2 regions of the Pseudomonas sp. PME37.24/006 genome follow, and region 2 is predicted to be linked to the other one. Evidence: predicted binding sites of a transcription regulator. Region 2 holds the regulator's gene; the other holds the start of a gene.

Region 1 (7,748 bases), 740 kb from region 2:
ACTGATCTGCTTACCCACGGCACCGTCGGAAAGCGCCTCGCCGGGCATGCGCACATTGATACCACCGCTGCGTGCGCTGATCACTACCTGATCGCCGCGGCGGATTACCTCTGCCTGACGGATGTGTGTGGGGGCCAAGACTTGATCTGGCAGCATGGCGCGGGTGGCTTTTCTGCCGATCGCTTGTTCTACATCAGTCAGATAGCCCTGGTTGAGCAAGCCTACATCTCGCTCCGCCAGCATTACATCGGCTTCGCTGAGCACGCCTTCGCGTTTGACGGGCTGCACCAGGGTAACCACCTCACGATACAGGCGCACCTGACCGGGAACGAATACCGTCCAAGGTGCTGCGCCATCGCAACGTACGCGCATGGTGACTCTGCCTACTGGTTCGGCTGGCGTTTCCAGGGTTGTCGTCAGCGATTGATCACATAACGGTAGCCGCAGGCGTGGATCCAAGCGGTTGATCTGAATCTCGTGGCGCGCCTGGATATTGCTGCGCTGCAAATAGTCCTCTACGGCCTGCTCAAGAAAGCGCTGAGTCTCGCCGATAAGCTGATCGGGCAGGGTGACTGAGGCAGTTGTCAGCGTGCTATAGCCGAGTGCCAGTAAAGCAGGTAAAACTGCCAAGCAACGAAGGCTCTTGGTTATCGAGCGTCGAATAATTGTCGTTTGTGCATTCATGCCTGGTTGGAAGCAAGGTGCGTGCCGCCTGCTACGCTAACTAAATCTGATGTGTTACTGGAATCATGGGAGCCCGTACATGGCCGGTGTGATGGATTCGGTCAACCAGCGTACTCAGCTGGTTGGGCAAAATCGCCTAGAACTGCTGCTGTTTCGTCTCGATGGCCCACAGCTGTACGGGATCAACGTCTTCAAGGTGAAGGAGGTGTTGCAATGCCCGAAACTCACCATCATGCCCAAGTCGAGCCCGGTGGTTCGCGGTGTGGCGAGCATCCGCGGCGGCACTATTCCGATTCTGGATCTGTCCATGGCGACAGGCAAACGGCCGTTGGGTGGTGATCTGCAGAGCAGCTTCGTCATCATCACTGAGTACAACACCAAGGTGCAGGGTTTCCTGGTGCGCTCTGTGGAGCGCATCGTCAATATGAACTGGGAAGAAATTCACCCGCCGCCCAAGGGGGCAGGGCGCGACCACTATCTGACGGCAGTAACGCGTCTGGATGACAAGCTGGTCGAAATCATCGACGTGGAGAAAATTCTCGCCGAAGTAGCACCGACCTCCGAGGTTATCTCCGTTGGCGTGGTGGACGTTGAGACCCAGACCAAGGCGGTCAGTCAGCATGTGCTGATCGTCGATGACTCTTCGGTCGCGCGTAAACAGGTGATGCGTTGTCTGCAGACGGTCGGCGTCGAGGTGACTGCATTGAATGACGGGCGTCAGGCACTGGATTTCCTACGCGCGATGGTGGATGAGGGCAAGTCGCCGGAGCAGGAACTATTGATGATCATCTCCGACATTGAAATGCCTGAGATGGATGGTTATACGCTCACCGCGGCGATTCGCACTGATCCGCGCATGCAGAAGCTGCACATTCTCCTGCATACTTCGCTGTCCGGAGTATTCAACCAGGCGATGGTGAAGAAAGTGGGTGCAAACGATTTTCTGGCGAAATTTCGTCCGGACGATTTGGCTTCTCGTGTGGTCGAACGCATCAAGTCGAGCGATCACTCGGCATAAGGTATGAGTTGCCTGGTGTTTTTGGCCGGGTGCTGGCGGTAAAGTCGGTAGGCGTGCATTGGCGCGCTTGCCGTATTCGACTTTCATAGATGGGCGAGGCTTCGCGAGTGTCTTCAGGTAATTTGGATTTCGAACAGTTCCGGATCTTTCTGGAAAAAGCCTGTGGCATCGTACTGGGTAGCAATAAGCAGTACCTGGTTTCCAGTCGGCTGAACAAGCTGATGGAGACCAACGGCATCAAGACGTTGGGTGAGTTGGTGCAGCGCATGCAGACTCAGCCACGCAGTGGGTTGCGCGAGCAGGTAGTCGACGCCATGACCACCAATGAAACCCTGTGGTTTCGTGATGCCTACCCGTTCGAAGTGCTCAAAAATCGTGTGCTGCCCGAGCTCATCAAGGCCTATCCGGGGCAGCGGCTGCGTATCTGGTCGGCGGCCTGTTCGTCGGGGCAGGAGCCGTATTCGCTGTCGATGAGCATCGATGAGTTCGAGCGCAGCAATATCGGCCAGCTCAAGACTGGTGTGCAGATCGTGGCTACCGATCTGTCACCGACCATGCTCAATAACTGTAAATCGGGCGAGTACGATAGCTTGGCCATGGGCCGGGGGCTCGCTCAGGAGCGTCTGCAGCGTTATTTCGATCCCAAAGGGCCTGGGCGCTGGGTGGTCAAGCCAGCCATCAAGAGCCGCGTCGAGTTCCGCCCGCTGAACTTGCTGGACAGCTACGCGAGCCTCGGCAAGTTCGACATCGTGTTTTGCCGCAACGTACTCATCTACTTCTCCGCCGAGGTGAAGAAGGACATCCTCACGCGCATTCACGCCATGCTCAAGCCAGGCGGCTATCTGTTCCTCGGCGCTTCTGAAGCCCTCAACGGCTTGCCTGAGAAATACCAGATGGTGCAGTGCAGCCCTGGGATCATTTACAAAGCTAAGTGATCCGACTCGCGAATAGAAAACGGGAGGCCTTGGCCTCCCGTTTTCTATTCTGCCTTACCCATTACGCCTGACAGTGTTCTGTCACTTGCGCGTCAGAAAAGCGGCAAATCTCCGTCGGATTGCCGCTGCCACCTTGCCAATCGGCGGAAAAGCTTTGCCGCTTGGATCTCTTGTTCCTTTTGTTTTTAGCATATCAGGCTGATTTATAAGATAAAAAATAAATTGGCACGTGCTTTGCTGTGAGGTTTGTACGCAAACAGGCTCGCCGCCACGGCAAAGGTTCCTGAGATGAGCATCAGCTTCGATAGCGCACTTGGCATTCATGAGAAGGCATTGGGCTTCCGCGCCCAGCGTGCCGAGGTGTTGGCCAACAACATGGCTAACGCCGATACCCCCAACTACAAGGCCAGGGATCTGGACTTCGCCTCCGTGCTGGCCCAGCAGGCAGCCAAGAGTGGCGGCAGTGGTAATTCGGGGCTGAAAACCACGAATAGCCGCCATATCGCAGCAGAAGGCGTGCCAATGGGCGATGCGGCGCTGGCCTATCGAACACCGACTGCGCCTTCGATCGATCAGAACACCGTCGATGCTCAGCTCGAACAAGCCAATTATGCCGAGAACTCGGTTGCCTTCCAGGCCAGCTTCACGCTGCTAAACAGTAAATTCAAAGGGCTCGTCAGCGCCCTGCGTGGTGAATAAAGGAGCCTGATATGTCACTTACCAGCGTTTTCAATATCGCCGGAACCGGCATGAGTGCCCAGAGCACTCGCCTGAATACCATTTCCAGCAACATCGCCAACGCCGAATCGGTCTCATCGAGCATCGATCAGACCTATCGGGCACGTCACCCGGTGTTCGCTACCGTATTTCAGCAGGCGCAGGGCGGTGAAAACGGCTCGCTGTTCGCTGATCAGGATCAGTCGGGTGCCGGTGTTCAGGTGCTCGGTATCGTCGAGGATCAGAGCAGTCTGATGCCGCGCTACGAGCCTAATCACCCGGCCGCCGATGAAGCCGGCTATGTGTATTACCCCAACGTCAACGTGGTCGAGGAGATGGCGGACATGATTTCTGCCAGTCGCGCCTTCCAGACCAACGTGGAAATGATGAATACCGCCAAACAGATGATGCAGCGCGTTCTGACCTTGGGTCAGTGAGCCGGGAGTGAGAAATGAGCACTGTTGATGGCGTCAGCTCCAGTTCGGTACTGGACAAGTATCAGGTCAAGCAGGATTCCACCACACAGAACAAGGAGCTGGGCAAGGATCAGTTCCTCAACCTGCTGGTGGCGCAGCTGAATAACCAGAACCCACTAGAGCCTCAGGGCAACGGCGAGTTCATCGCGCAGTTGGCGCAATTCAGTACTGTGGAAGGGGTCGAGAAGCTCAACTCGAGCATGGAGACCATTTTGTCCGGCTATCAGTCCTCCCAGGCCCTGCAGGCTTCTTCGCTGGTCGGTCGCAAGGTGATCGTGCCGGTGGACAAGGCGGTGGTCGATACCAGTGAAAGCTTCAAGGCCAGTGCGGTGCTGCCAACCAGCAGTAGCAACGTGTACGTCAACGTGTATGACAGTGCCGGTTCGGTGGTCAGTCGTATCAATCTGGGTGAGCAGCAGGCTGGCAACGTGAGCTTCATCTGGGACGGCAAGGACTCCAGCGGCAATGTGATGAAGCCGGGCACTTACAGGTTCGAAGCACAGGCGACCTATGGCAATGAAACCAAGGGGCTCTACACCTTGCTGCCGGCCAACGTCGACAGCGTCACCCTGGGTGGCAACGAATTGATGCTCAATCTTGCGGGTATTGGCAATGTGCCGCTGTCGCAGGTGCAGGTCATTGGTCAGTAATTAACAGGCTGTAACTGCCGGGCTTTCGGCAAGGAGATTTTTCATGTCGTTCAATATCGGTCTTAGTGGCCTGCGCGCTGCGACCAGTGACCTCAACGTGACGGGTAACAACATTGCCAACGCCGGTACCGCTGGCTTCAAGCAGTCGCGTGCCGAGTTCGCCGACCTGTATGCCTCGTCGATGCTCAGCAGCGGCTCCAACCCGATCGGTAGTGGGGTGCTGCTCAGCGATGTATCGCAGCTGTTCAGCCAAGGCAACATCAACTACACGCAGAACTCGCTGGATCTGGCCATCAATGGCAGCGGTTTCTTCCGTACCAGTAACAACGGTGATATCAGCTATACCCGTGCCGGTTACTTCGGTACCGACCGCGAAGGCTTCATCGTCAACAACTTCGGGCATAACCTGCAGGGTTATGGGGTAGACGCCAACGGTAATCTGCAGAACGGCATCATCGGCAACCTCCGTGTGGAGACGTCCAGCCAGGCGCCGCGGGCGACGGGTACGATTACTCAGCCGTTCAACCTGAACTCGACTGAAACCGTTCCAGTGCTGCGGCAGAGTGCCTATGACGGCGCCTACCAAACGGCCTTCAATGGTTCACTGTTGCCGGGTAACCCCAACCCGACTCCTGCTGAGATCGCGGCTGCGACTGCGGCAGCCACACCAGCAGAGCTTGCGGCCGCGAATGCAGCGGGCGCTACTGCGGGCTCCACTGCGGCCAACGCCTCTTTCAACCCGGCGGATCCGACCAGTTACAACCGATCGACGTCGGTGAATATTTATGATGCTCAGGGCAATGCTCACTCCTTCACCCAGTACTTTGTGAAGACCGGTGCCAATAGCTGGGACATGAAGATTCTGGTCGACGGCCGGAACCCGCTGGATCCGACCAACACTCAGCCGCTTTCGGCTGCCGTGAGCTTCGACGCTGCCGGTAAACTGCAGACTATCGATGCGACTGGCCTGAGCACAGGGTTGTCGCTGAACCCCGACGGCACCATCAGCATGAACGGCTGGATTCCGGCGGCACCCACCAATGCCGAAGGCACCACCTGGGCCGCCAACGGCTCCGAGGCCAGTGCGGCGGTGAAGTTCGATTTCCGCGGTTCTTCGCAGTACAACAGCACGTTCTCGGTTGCCAAGGTCGTGCAGGACGGCTACAGCACAGGTGAGTTGTCGGGCCTTGAAATTGATGAGACCGGTGTGCTCTTTGCTCGCTATACCAATGGCCAAACCAAGGTTCAGGGCCAGCTAGTATTGGCTAACTTCGCCAATATGCAGGGGCTTACACCGGTCGGCAAAACGGCCTGGGTTCAGTCGTCGGCATCTGGCGAGCCGGTCATCGGTACGCCGAAGAGTGGCACGCTGGGTACTTTGCAGTCCGGTGCGCTGGAAGACTCCAACGTCGAGTTGTCAGAGCAACTGGTCAACCTGATCGTTGCCCAGCGTAACTACCAGGCCAACGCCAAAACCATCGAGACCGAGAGCGCCATCACGCAGACGATCATCAACCTGCGTTGATGCATGCGTCAGGGAGTTGTTGCCGCTAGCGGCAACAACTCGCCAAACGACAAATTACAGGCTCCTTCGGGAGCCTGTTTCGTTTCTATAAACCTATTAAAATCATGTGCTTGCGTATTTTTAATGAGAGTGGCACGTGAATTGCTTTTAAGCTCTTGTCAGAGTCGCGGGCGAGTTGCCCCACCTCGGAGGAAACATGGACAAGATGCTGTACGTCTCCATGACTGGTGCCCACAACAATACGTTGGCCCAGCGTGCCCACGCCAACAATCTGGCGAACATCTCCACGAGCGGTTTTCGCCGTGATTTCGAGCAAGCCCGCGCGATGCCGATTTTTGGCGAGACCCAGCCGTCGCGCGTGTTCGCCATGAGCGAGCGGCCAGGCACCGATTTCACTCCGGGCTCCCTGCAGGAAACCGGCCGTGACCTGGATGTCGCGATTGGTGGCAAGGGCTGGTTGGCTGTGCAGGCACCTGATGGCACCGAAGCCTACGTGCGTACCGCAAGCCTGAACGTTGATGCCCAGGGCATGCTGCGTACCGGCAATGGTATGCCGGTAATGGGCAATGCTGGGCCGATCGCCGTGCCGCCTGAGCAGAAGATCGAGATCGGCCAGGATGGCACCATCAGCATTCGCGCCTTGGGCGAAGCGCCCAACGTGCTGGCCGAAGTTGATCGCTTGCGCCTGGTGAACCCTGATCTCAAGCAGATGCAGAAGGGTAGCGACGGCATGATCCGTTTCAACGGCCCGCAGCCGCCGGAAATGGACGCCACCGTGCAGATTACCTCAGGCTTTCTCGAGTCCAGCAACGTCAATGCGGTCGAGGAAATGACCTCGATCCTGGCGCTGTCCCGGCAGTTCGAGCTGTCGGTGAAAATGATGCGTACCGCAGAAGACAATGACACCGCCATGGCGCGTGTCTTGCAGATGACCTGATAACCACACGCGCGGCGCCATGAATCCGGCGCCCGAGGAGAATCGCTATGCTTCCGGCACTTTGGGTCGCCAAGACCGGCCTGTCGGCTCAGGACATGAACCTGACGACCATTTCCAACAACCTGGCCAACGTTTCAACGACGGGTTTCAAGCGCGATCGCGCCGAGTTCGAGGATTTGCTCTATCAGATCCGTCGCCAGCCCGGCGGCCAGTCCAGCCAGGACAGCCAACTGCCGTCCGGCCTGCAGCTCGGTACCGGTGTGCGCATCAACGGCACCCAGAAGATTTTTACCGCTGGCAGCCTGCAGACCACCGAGCAGCCGATGGACATGGCGATCAACGGCCGCGGCTTCTTCCAGGTGCTGATGCCCGACGGCACGGTGTCCTACACCCGTGACGGCAGCTTCCACCTGAACTCGGATGGCCAGGTCGTGACGTCCCAGGGTTTCGCGCTGGAGCCAGCCATCGTGCTGCCACCGGAAGTGCGTACCTTCACCGTGGGTGAGGACGGTACCGCTTCGGTGACGACCACCGGCAACCCACAGCCGCAGATCGTCGGCAACATCCAGATCACCGACTTCATCAACCCGGCGGGGCTGGAGGCGATCGGTAACAACCTGTTCCTGGAGACCGCCTCCAGTGGTGCACCTCTGGTGGGAACGCCCGGCCTCAATGGCTTGGGCACGACCCTGCAGAACACCCTGGAGAACTCCAACGTCAGCGTGGTCGAGGAGATGGTCAACATGATCACCACCCAGCGCGCCTACGAGATGAACTCCAAGGTCATCTCCACCGCTGACCAGATG
Region 2 (7,748 bases):
ATACTTACCACCAGCCGCCTGACCGTATTCCCACAGAAGGAATATGCGCAGACCCAGCAAGCCGTTAGAATCGACGCGGCCAACGGGGTGACCACGGCACAAGGAATGAAAGCGTACTTGAATGACGGCAGGATGCTCCTGCAGTCCAACGTAAGAGGCCAGCATGAGGTTCGTTAAAACCCTCCCCCTACTTCTCAGCCTCGGCGCCACGCTCGGAAGCGCAAGCGCCTGGGCTCTGCCGAGCGACCGTGATCAACCGATCCGCGTGCAGGCCGACAGTGCTGAGCTGGACGACAAACAAGGCGTTGCAGTGTATCGCGGCGACGTCGTCATCACTCAGGGCACCCTGAAAATCACTGGCGACACCGTCACCATCACCCAGAACGCAAAGGGTGAGGTCGATGTGTTCACCTCGGTGGGCAAACCCGCCTATTACGAGCAGAAGCCCTCGGCCGACAAGCAGATCGTCAAGGCTTACGGCCTGACCATCCAGTACTTTGCTGCCAATGAGCGCATCGTACTGATCGACCAGGCCAAGGTGGTTCAGGAAGGCAACACCTTCGAAGGCGAGAAAATCGTCTATGACACCCAGCGACAGATCGTCAATGCAGGCCGCGCCACGGGCACCAATGTGTCGACGCCGCGCCCGCGTATCGACATGGTGATCCAGCCGCAGAAAAAACCCGCCGCTGAGCAGGGCCAATAACGATGGCAACTCTGAAAGCCCAGCACCTGGCCAAAAGCTATAAAGGTCGCCAGGTCGTTCGCGACGTAAGCCTGAGCATCGACAGCGGGCAGATCGTCGGCTTGCTCGGCCCCAACGGCGCCGGCAAGACCACCTGCTTCTACATGATCGTCGGTCTGGTTCAGGCCGATCAGGGCCGCGTACTGATCGACGATCTCGACGTCAGCCACCAGCCCATGCACGGCCGCGCCCGCGCCGGTATAGGCTACCTGCCTCAGGAAGCGTCGATCTTCCGCAAGCTCAGTGTGTCCGATAACATCATGGCGATCCTGGAAACGCGCAAGGATCTGAGCCGCGCGCAGCGGCTGCAGGAACTGGAGGGCCTACTGCAGGAATTCCACATCACCCACATTCGCGACAACCTGGGCATGAGCCTGTCGGGTGGTGAGCGCCGCCGTGTAGAAATCGCCCGCGCCCTTGCAACATCACCGAAATTCATCCTTCTCGACGAGCCCTTCGCCGGCGTCGACCCGATTTCGGTCGGTGACATCAAGCAAATCATTCACCACCTCAAAGCCAAAGGCATTGGGGTGCTGATCACCGACCACAATGTGCGCGAAACCCTGGATATCTGCGAGACCGCCTATATCGTCAGCGACGGCCAACTGATCGCCGAGGGCGACTCCGCTGCGATCCTGGCCAACCAGATGGTAAAGGAAGTCTACCTGGGCCACGAATTCCGCCTGTAACGGTTTTCCCACCGATGGGCATCCAGAGCCTGTTACCCCACGACATGGTCGTAATGAAATGGTAACGGGCTCTAGGCAAACCACTCGGGTTCAGGCATATAATTTGCTTCCTAGTGGCGCTTTGGCGCCCTGTCGTGGATTGCGCACAGACGCCAGATAAGGTCTGCAATGAAACCATCGCTAGTCCTGAAAATGGGCCAGCAGCTGACGATGACACCGCAGCTGCAACAAGCCATTCGCCTGCTCCAACTGTCGACTCTCGATCTGCAACAGGAGATCCAGGAGGCGCTGGAGTCGAATCCGATGCTCGAGCGTCAGGAAGAAGGCGACGACTTCGACAATTCGGATCCCATGGCCGACGGTGCGGAAAGTGCCACCACTGCGACTGCTCAGGAAGAGAAATTTCAGGAGCCGACCTTCCAGGAAAACACCCAGACCGTCGACAATCTGGAAGAAGGCGACTGGGGTGAACGCATCCCCAGCGAACTACCCGTAGACACAGCCTGGGAAGACGTCTACCAGACCAGCGCCAGCAGCCTGCCAAGCAATGACGACGACGAGTGGGACTTCACCACTCGCACCTCCGCCGGCGAGAGCCTGCAGAGCCATATGCTTTGGCAACTCAATCTGGCGCCGATGTCCGACAAGGATCGCCTGATCGCCGTTACCCTGATCGACTGCATCAACGCTCAGGGCTACCTCGAAGAAACTCTCGAAGAAATTACCGACGCCTTCGACCCCGAACTCGATGTCGAGCTCGATGAAGTCGAAGCCGTGCTGCACCGCATCCAGCAGTTCGAGCCTTCCGGCATCGCCGCCCGCGACCTGCGCGAGTGCCTGCTTCTGCAATTGCGTCAGCTACCGACCAGTACACCCTGGCTGAGCGAAGCTCAGCGCCTCACCAGCGACTACCTCGACCTGCTCGGCAGCCGCGACTACAGCCAGTTGATGCGCCGCATGAAGCTCAAGGAAGACGAGCTACGCCCGGTTATCGAGCTAATTCAGAGCCTCAACCCGCGCCCTGGCTCGCAGATCGAGTCGAGCGAGCCCGAGTACGTGGTGCCTGACGTGATCGTGCGCAAGCACAACGATCGCTGGCTGGTGGAGCTCAACCAGGAAGCCATGCCGCGCCTACGCGTCAACGCGCAGTACGCAGGCTTCGTGAAACGCGCCGACTCCAGCGCCGACAACACCTTCATGCGCAATCAGTTGCAGGAAGCACGCTGGTTCATCAAGAGCCTGCAGAGTCGCAACGAGACCCTGATGAAGGTCGCGACGCAGATCGTCGAGCATCAGCGCGGCTTCCTCGACTACGGCGACGAAGCCATGAAGCCGCTGGTACTGCATGACATCGCGGAAGCGGTAGGCATGCATGAGTCGACCATTTCCCGCGTCACCACCCAGAAGTACATGCATACGCCGCGTGGCATTTACGAGCTGAAATACTTCTTCTCCAGCCACGTCAGCACCTCCGAAGGCGGCGAATGTTCGTCCACCGCGATCCGCGCGATCATCAAAAAACTGGTCGCCGCGGAAAATGCGAAAAAGCCATTGAGCGATAGCAAGATCGCTGGTTTACTGGAAGCACAGGGCATTCAAGTGGCGCGCCGCACAGTCGCCAAGTACCGTGAATCGCTCGGTATAGCGCCTTCGAGCGAACGCAAGCGATTGATGTAAGCGCCCTTGTAGGGGCATCTCTAAAAACGTTGGCGAGGCAGTTAACGCAGCGGTAACAACGTAGGCAGTTTTTAGAGTTGCCCCGTAGCAAGCCCCAGTGTTCCTGCGGCAGGTCTATAGCCTGCCACTCACACACGGCAACAAGGAGAAGCGGTATGCAAGTCAACATCAGTGGACACCAGCTGGATGTGACAGACGCACTACGCAGCTACATCGAGGAAAAGCTCGGACGTCTCGAGCGGCACTTCGACAAGATCACCAATGTGCAGGTCATCCTGGAGGTCGAGAAGCTCAAGCAGAAAGTCGAAGCTACCTTGCATATCGCCGGAGGCGAAGTGGTGGCAAATGCCGAGCATGAAGACATGTACGCTGCCATTGATCTACTGACCGACAAACTTGACCGCCAACTCATCAAGCACAAGGAAAAACAGCTCGACCGCCAGCAGGGCGCAATGGCCCGCTGACCTCGTCCTTATCCTATGATCCGACTTGAAAATATCCTGACCCCCGGCCGTTCCCTCGTGAACGTGCCGGGCGGCAGTAAAAAGCGTGTACTCGAACAGATAGCTGCCGTGATCGCGAGCGACCTGCCCGATCTCGACGGCCAGACCATCTATGAAAGCCTGATCGCCCGGGAAAAACTCGGTTCGACCGGTTTTGGCAATGGCATCGCCATTCCCCACTGCCGCCTACCCGGCTGCAGCTCACCGATCAGTGCACTGCTGAAACTCAACGCTGCGGTCGACTTCGACGCCATCGATGGTGCGCCCGTCGATTTGCTGTTCGTGCTGCTGGTTCCCGAAGCAGCGACCGATGAGCACCTGGAACTGCTGCGCCAGATCGCCAGCATGTTCGACCGCGAGGACGTTCGCGAGCGGCTGCGCCAGGCTCAAGACAGTGAATCGCTGTACCAGACCGTAGTGAACGTGCAGAACGGCCAATAGCCCTACAGGATTAGCCCATGCGCCTGATCATCGTCAGCGGCCGTTCCGGCTCGGGCAAGAGCACCGCTCTCGACGTGCTCGAGGACAACGGTTTCTATTGCATCGACAACCTGCCTGCCGGCCTGCTTCCGGAGCTGGCCGAACGGGCGTTGTTGCATACCGAGCTGTTGCACCCACAAGTGGCGGTATCGATAGACGCACGCAACCTGCCTAGCCAGCTCAAGCGCTTTTCCGAACTGCTTGATGAAGTGCGCGGCCGCAACATCCGTTGCGATGTCCTGTATCTGGACGCCAGCGAAGAAACCCTGCTCAAGCGCTTTTCGGAGACGCGCAGACGTCACCCGCTGACCAACGACCAGCGCTCGCTGGCCGAAGCCATGGTCGACGAGACCAAACTACTGAGCCCGATCATCGACCGTGCCGATCTGAAGATCGACACCACTCACCTGAATCTCTACCAACTGCGCGACACCCTCAAGCTGCGCCTGCTCAACCAGCCGGAACCGGGTACCGCCTACCTGATCGAATCCTTCGGTTTCAAACGGGGGATGCCGGTGGATGCAGATCTAGTGTTTGACGTGCGCTGCCTGCCCAATCCCTACTGGAAACCCGAACTGCGTGACTTCACCGGCCTCGAGCAGCCGGTCGAGGAATACCTGGCAGCCCAGGAGGACGTCCAGGACATGTACCAGGACATCTTCACCTATCTGCACAAGTGGCTGCCGCGCTTCGCTGCCAGCAACCGCTCTTACGTTACCGTTGCGATCGGCTGCACGGGCGGCCACCATCGCTCGGTGTACCTCGCCAACCGCCTGGGGCACGCCCTCAAACCGCTGCTGAAGAATGTTCAGATCCGCCACCGCGACCTCAGTTAAGGAATTGCCGCGATGCCCGCCTGTGAAATCACCATCATCAACAAACTCGGCCTGCACGCGCGCGCGGCCGCCAAGTTCGTCGGGGTCGCGGGGCGTTTTCCCTGCCAGGTGAGAATCGGGCGTAGCGTCGAGAGCCTCGTAGATGGCAAGAGCATCATGGCGGTGATGATGCTCGCCGCCGGCAAGGGCACCATCGTGCACCTGGCGACCGAGGGCGAGCGGGAAGAGGAAGCCCTGCAGGCGCTGATTGACCTGATCAATAACTACTTCGACGAAGGCGAGTGATCGCCCTCAGACGTTCAGGGCATTGCCCACAGCCAACATCAACACGAACCCCGATGCAAAACCCAGTACAGCCGGTGGCATGTCACTGCGTCGATACAGCTTGGGAATGATCTCGCGTATCACCACGAAGAGCATTGCCCCCGCCGCGATCGCCAGCCCCCAGGGCAGCAACTGCAACGACACGCCGACCAACCAGGCCGAAAGCAGCGCGAACAGCGGCTCGACCAACCCGGAGGCGGCGCCGCAAAAAACCGCCTTCCATCGCGACATTCCTGCCCCGGCCAGCACCAGGGCAATGATCAGCCCCTCGGGTACGTCCTGCAACGCAATCCCCAGCGCCAATCCGTCGGCATTAGACAGATTGGCCGCGGCCGCCACACCGACCGCCATTCCTTCCGGCACGTTGTGCAGAACGATGGCGATAACGAACAGCCAGACGCTCAAGCCGACGCCCTGATCTGCCTGCATGTTCGCTCGCGATGTACGAGACAACCAGTGGCCCAGCACCCATAAGGCACCAGCACCGAGCACCACTCCTGCGGCGACCAGCAGCGAGCCCTGACTAGCGCTCAGGCCCAGCTCGTGAGTCAGCTGAAAAGCCGGCGGAAGGAGTGAAAAAAGACTGGCAGCGAGCATCATGCCCCCACCGAAACCCAGCATGGCCGTGTAAGAACGTGCCGAAATGCTGCGCATGAAAATAACTGGCAAGGCACCCAGTGCTGTGCCAAGAGCACACAGCATGCCGCCTTGCCAGGCATACCAGAGAGCCGGCGAAAGCCGGCTCTGCAAACCACTCCAGACCTTGAGGGCAAGAATGATCCCGCCGCCAACGAGCAGCATCAGGCCCAATGCATAGCGAAAGGAACGGCCATTGGCCGCGATCAACTCGTGCAGTGGGCTCATGCGTACACTCGATGCCGGCTCATAGGCATGCAATCAAGCCAGAGCTGCCTGATAGCGACGCGCCACTTCGGCCCAATCGACGACGTTGTAGAACGCACCGATGTATTCGGGGCGACGGTTCTGGTAGCGCAGGTAGTAGGCATGCTCCCACACGTCCAGACCCAGAATCGGCGTATTACCGTTCATCAGCGGGCTGTCCTGGTTACCGGTGCTTTCAACCACCAGCTTCTTCTGTGGCGTTACGCTGAGCCAGGCCCAGCCGCTGCCGAAGCGGGTCAGTGCGGCTTTGGTGAAGGCTTCCTTGAAAGCCTCCAGGCCACCCAGCTGGCTGTCGATGGCGGCTTTCAACTCACCTTGGGGCTCACCACCGCCACTGGTGCTCATCACGCTCCAGAACAGCGAATGGTTGGCATGCCCACCACCGTTGTTGATCACCGCACCGCGCTTGTCTTCCGGCACTTCCTTGAGACGAGTGAGCAGCTCTTCGACCGGCAGCTCGCCAAGCGAGTTGCCTTCCAAAGCGGCATTGAGGTTGTTGACGTAGGTCTGATGGTGCTTGCTGTGATGGATTTCCATGGTTTGCGCATCGATGTGCGGTTCCAGGGCATCGTAGGCGTAAGGCAGAGCAGGCAGGCTATACGGCATGGTTTCACTCCTTCTAATGGTACTGACGAACGACAGACGCTGGGCGTTCTGCCGGTGAAGCATCGCCAGGCGCATGAGCGCCCAACAATCGATCCGTACGGGGGTAGGCCCCGTGCTCGGCGACAAAGTTCAACAGACTGGTGTAGGTTCGGCCGCTGTGATTGAGTGCAGCCTGGCGCAAGGACGGCGACAGATGCTCACTGCCCATGCAGCGCAACAGGTGTTCATGGCAGGCACAGAGGTGCTCGGCGGACTCTTCCGGATGACCGATCATCAGTTGCAGATCGGCCAGGTTATGCTGAGAAACGACGAAAGCCGCCACCGCAGCATCGGCATCCCGCCAGCGCTCGAACAGTACCTGGGCAAGCGCCAGCGCCTGCAGATACTGCTCCCGCGCCTCGACCCAGGAACCTTCGGCGAAGTAGCGGTTACCGGCCTGGATGAGTCGCTTCCACTGCTCCATGGGATTGCCTCCTCGCCCTGAGGCGAAAATGCGCAGGCCACATGACCTGCGCGGCGGTTTCAACGGTTACAGACCACCTTCGGTAAGGCGTTCCGGGTTGAGCAACTGCTCCAGCTCGGTACGTCCCAGATCGGTCATTTCCTCGGCCACGTCGATGATCGGCCGACCTTCGCGATACGCCTTCTTGGCGATTTCCGCAGCCTTCTGGTAACCGATCAGCGGGTTCAGCGCTGTCACCAGAATCGGGTTGCGGCCCAGTGCTTCCTTGAGCTTCGGCTCGTTGACCTTGAAGCTGGCGATGGCGCGATCCGCCAGCAGGCGGCTGGCGTTGGCCAGCAACTCGATGCTGCCGAGCAGATTGTGAGCGATCACCGGCAGCATCACGTTCAGCTCAAAATTGCCGGACTGCCCCGCCACCGCAATGGTGGTGTCGTTACCGATGACCTGGGCCGCAACCATGGCAGTGGCTTCCGGGATCACCGGATTGACCTTGCCCGGCATGATCGAGGAACCAGGTTGCAG

What was found. The regulator sigma-54, encoded in region 2, starts transcription at its own class of promoters, with help from an activator protein. The targets are predictions, from matches to a motif close to ANTGGCATNNANNTTGCTNT.
Region 1: the regulator sigma-54 is predicted to act here: its motif matches at 2,859-2,878, upstream of flgB (flagellar basal body rod protein FlgB).

Annotation. Positions count from the first base shown of each region.
Region 1 is NZ_JBVHNL010000001.1:1,092,953-1,100,700, forward strand. It holds gene flgA (flagellar basal body P-ring formation chaperone FlgA) at 1-684, opposite strand, end outside; gene ACZ3GY_RS05105 (chemotaxis protein CheV) at 764-1,702, shown strand; gene cheR (protein-glutamate O-methyltransferase CheR) at 1,810-2,637, shown strand; gene flgB (flagellar basal body rod protein FlgB) at 2,926-3,336, shown strand; gene flgC (flagellar basal body rod protein FlgC) at 3,348-3,791, shown strand; gene flgD (flagellar hook assembly protein FlgD) at 3,806-4,480, shown strand; gene ACZ3GY_RS05130 (flagellar hook protein FlgE) at 4,524-6,005, shown strand; gene ACZ3GY_RS05135 (flagellar basal body rod protein FlgF) at 6,202-6,942, shown strand; gene flgG (flagellar basal-body rod protein FlgG) at 6,990-7,748, shown strand, end outside.
Region 2 is NZ_JBVHNL010000001.1:357,531-365,278, reverse strand. It holds gene lptC (LPS export ABC transporter periplasmic protein LptC) at 1-177, shown strand, start outside; gene lptA (lipopolysaccharide transport periplasmic protein LptA) at 164-706, shown strand; gene lptB (LPS export ABC transporter ATP-binding protein) at 709-1,434, shown strand; gene ACZ3GY_RS01630 (RNA polymerase factor sigma-54) at 1,603-3,111, shown strand; gene hpf (ribosome hibernation-promoting factor, HPF/YfiA family) at 3,267-3,575, shown strand; gene ptsN (PTS IIA-like nitrogen regulatory protein PtsN) at 3,591-4,055, shown strand; gene rapZ (RNase adapter RapZ) at 4,073-4,930, shown strand; gene ACZ3GY_RS01610 (HPr family phosphocarrier protein) at 4,943-5,215, shown strand; gene ACZ3GY_RS01605 (ZIP family metal transporter) at 5,222-6,118, opposite strand; gene ACZ3GY_RS01600 (superoxide dismutase) at 6,152-6,763, opposite strand; gene ACZ3GY_RS01595 (DUF2753 family protein) at 6,777-7,226, opposite strand; gene ACZ3GY_RS01590 (class II fumarate hydratase) at 7,293-7,748, opposite strand, start outside.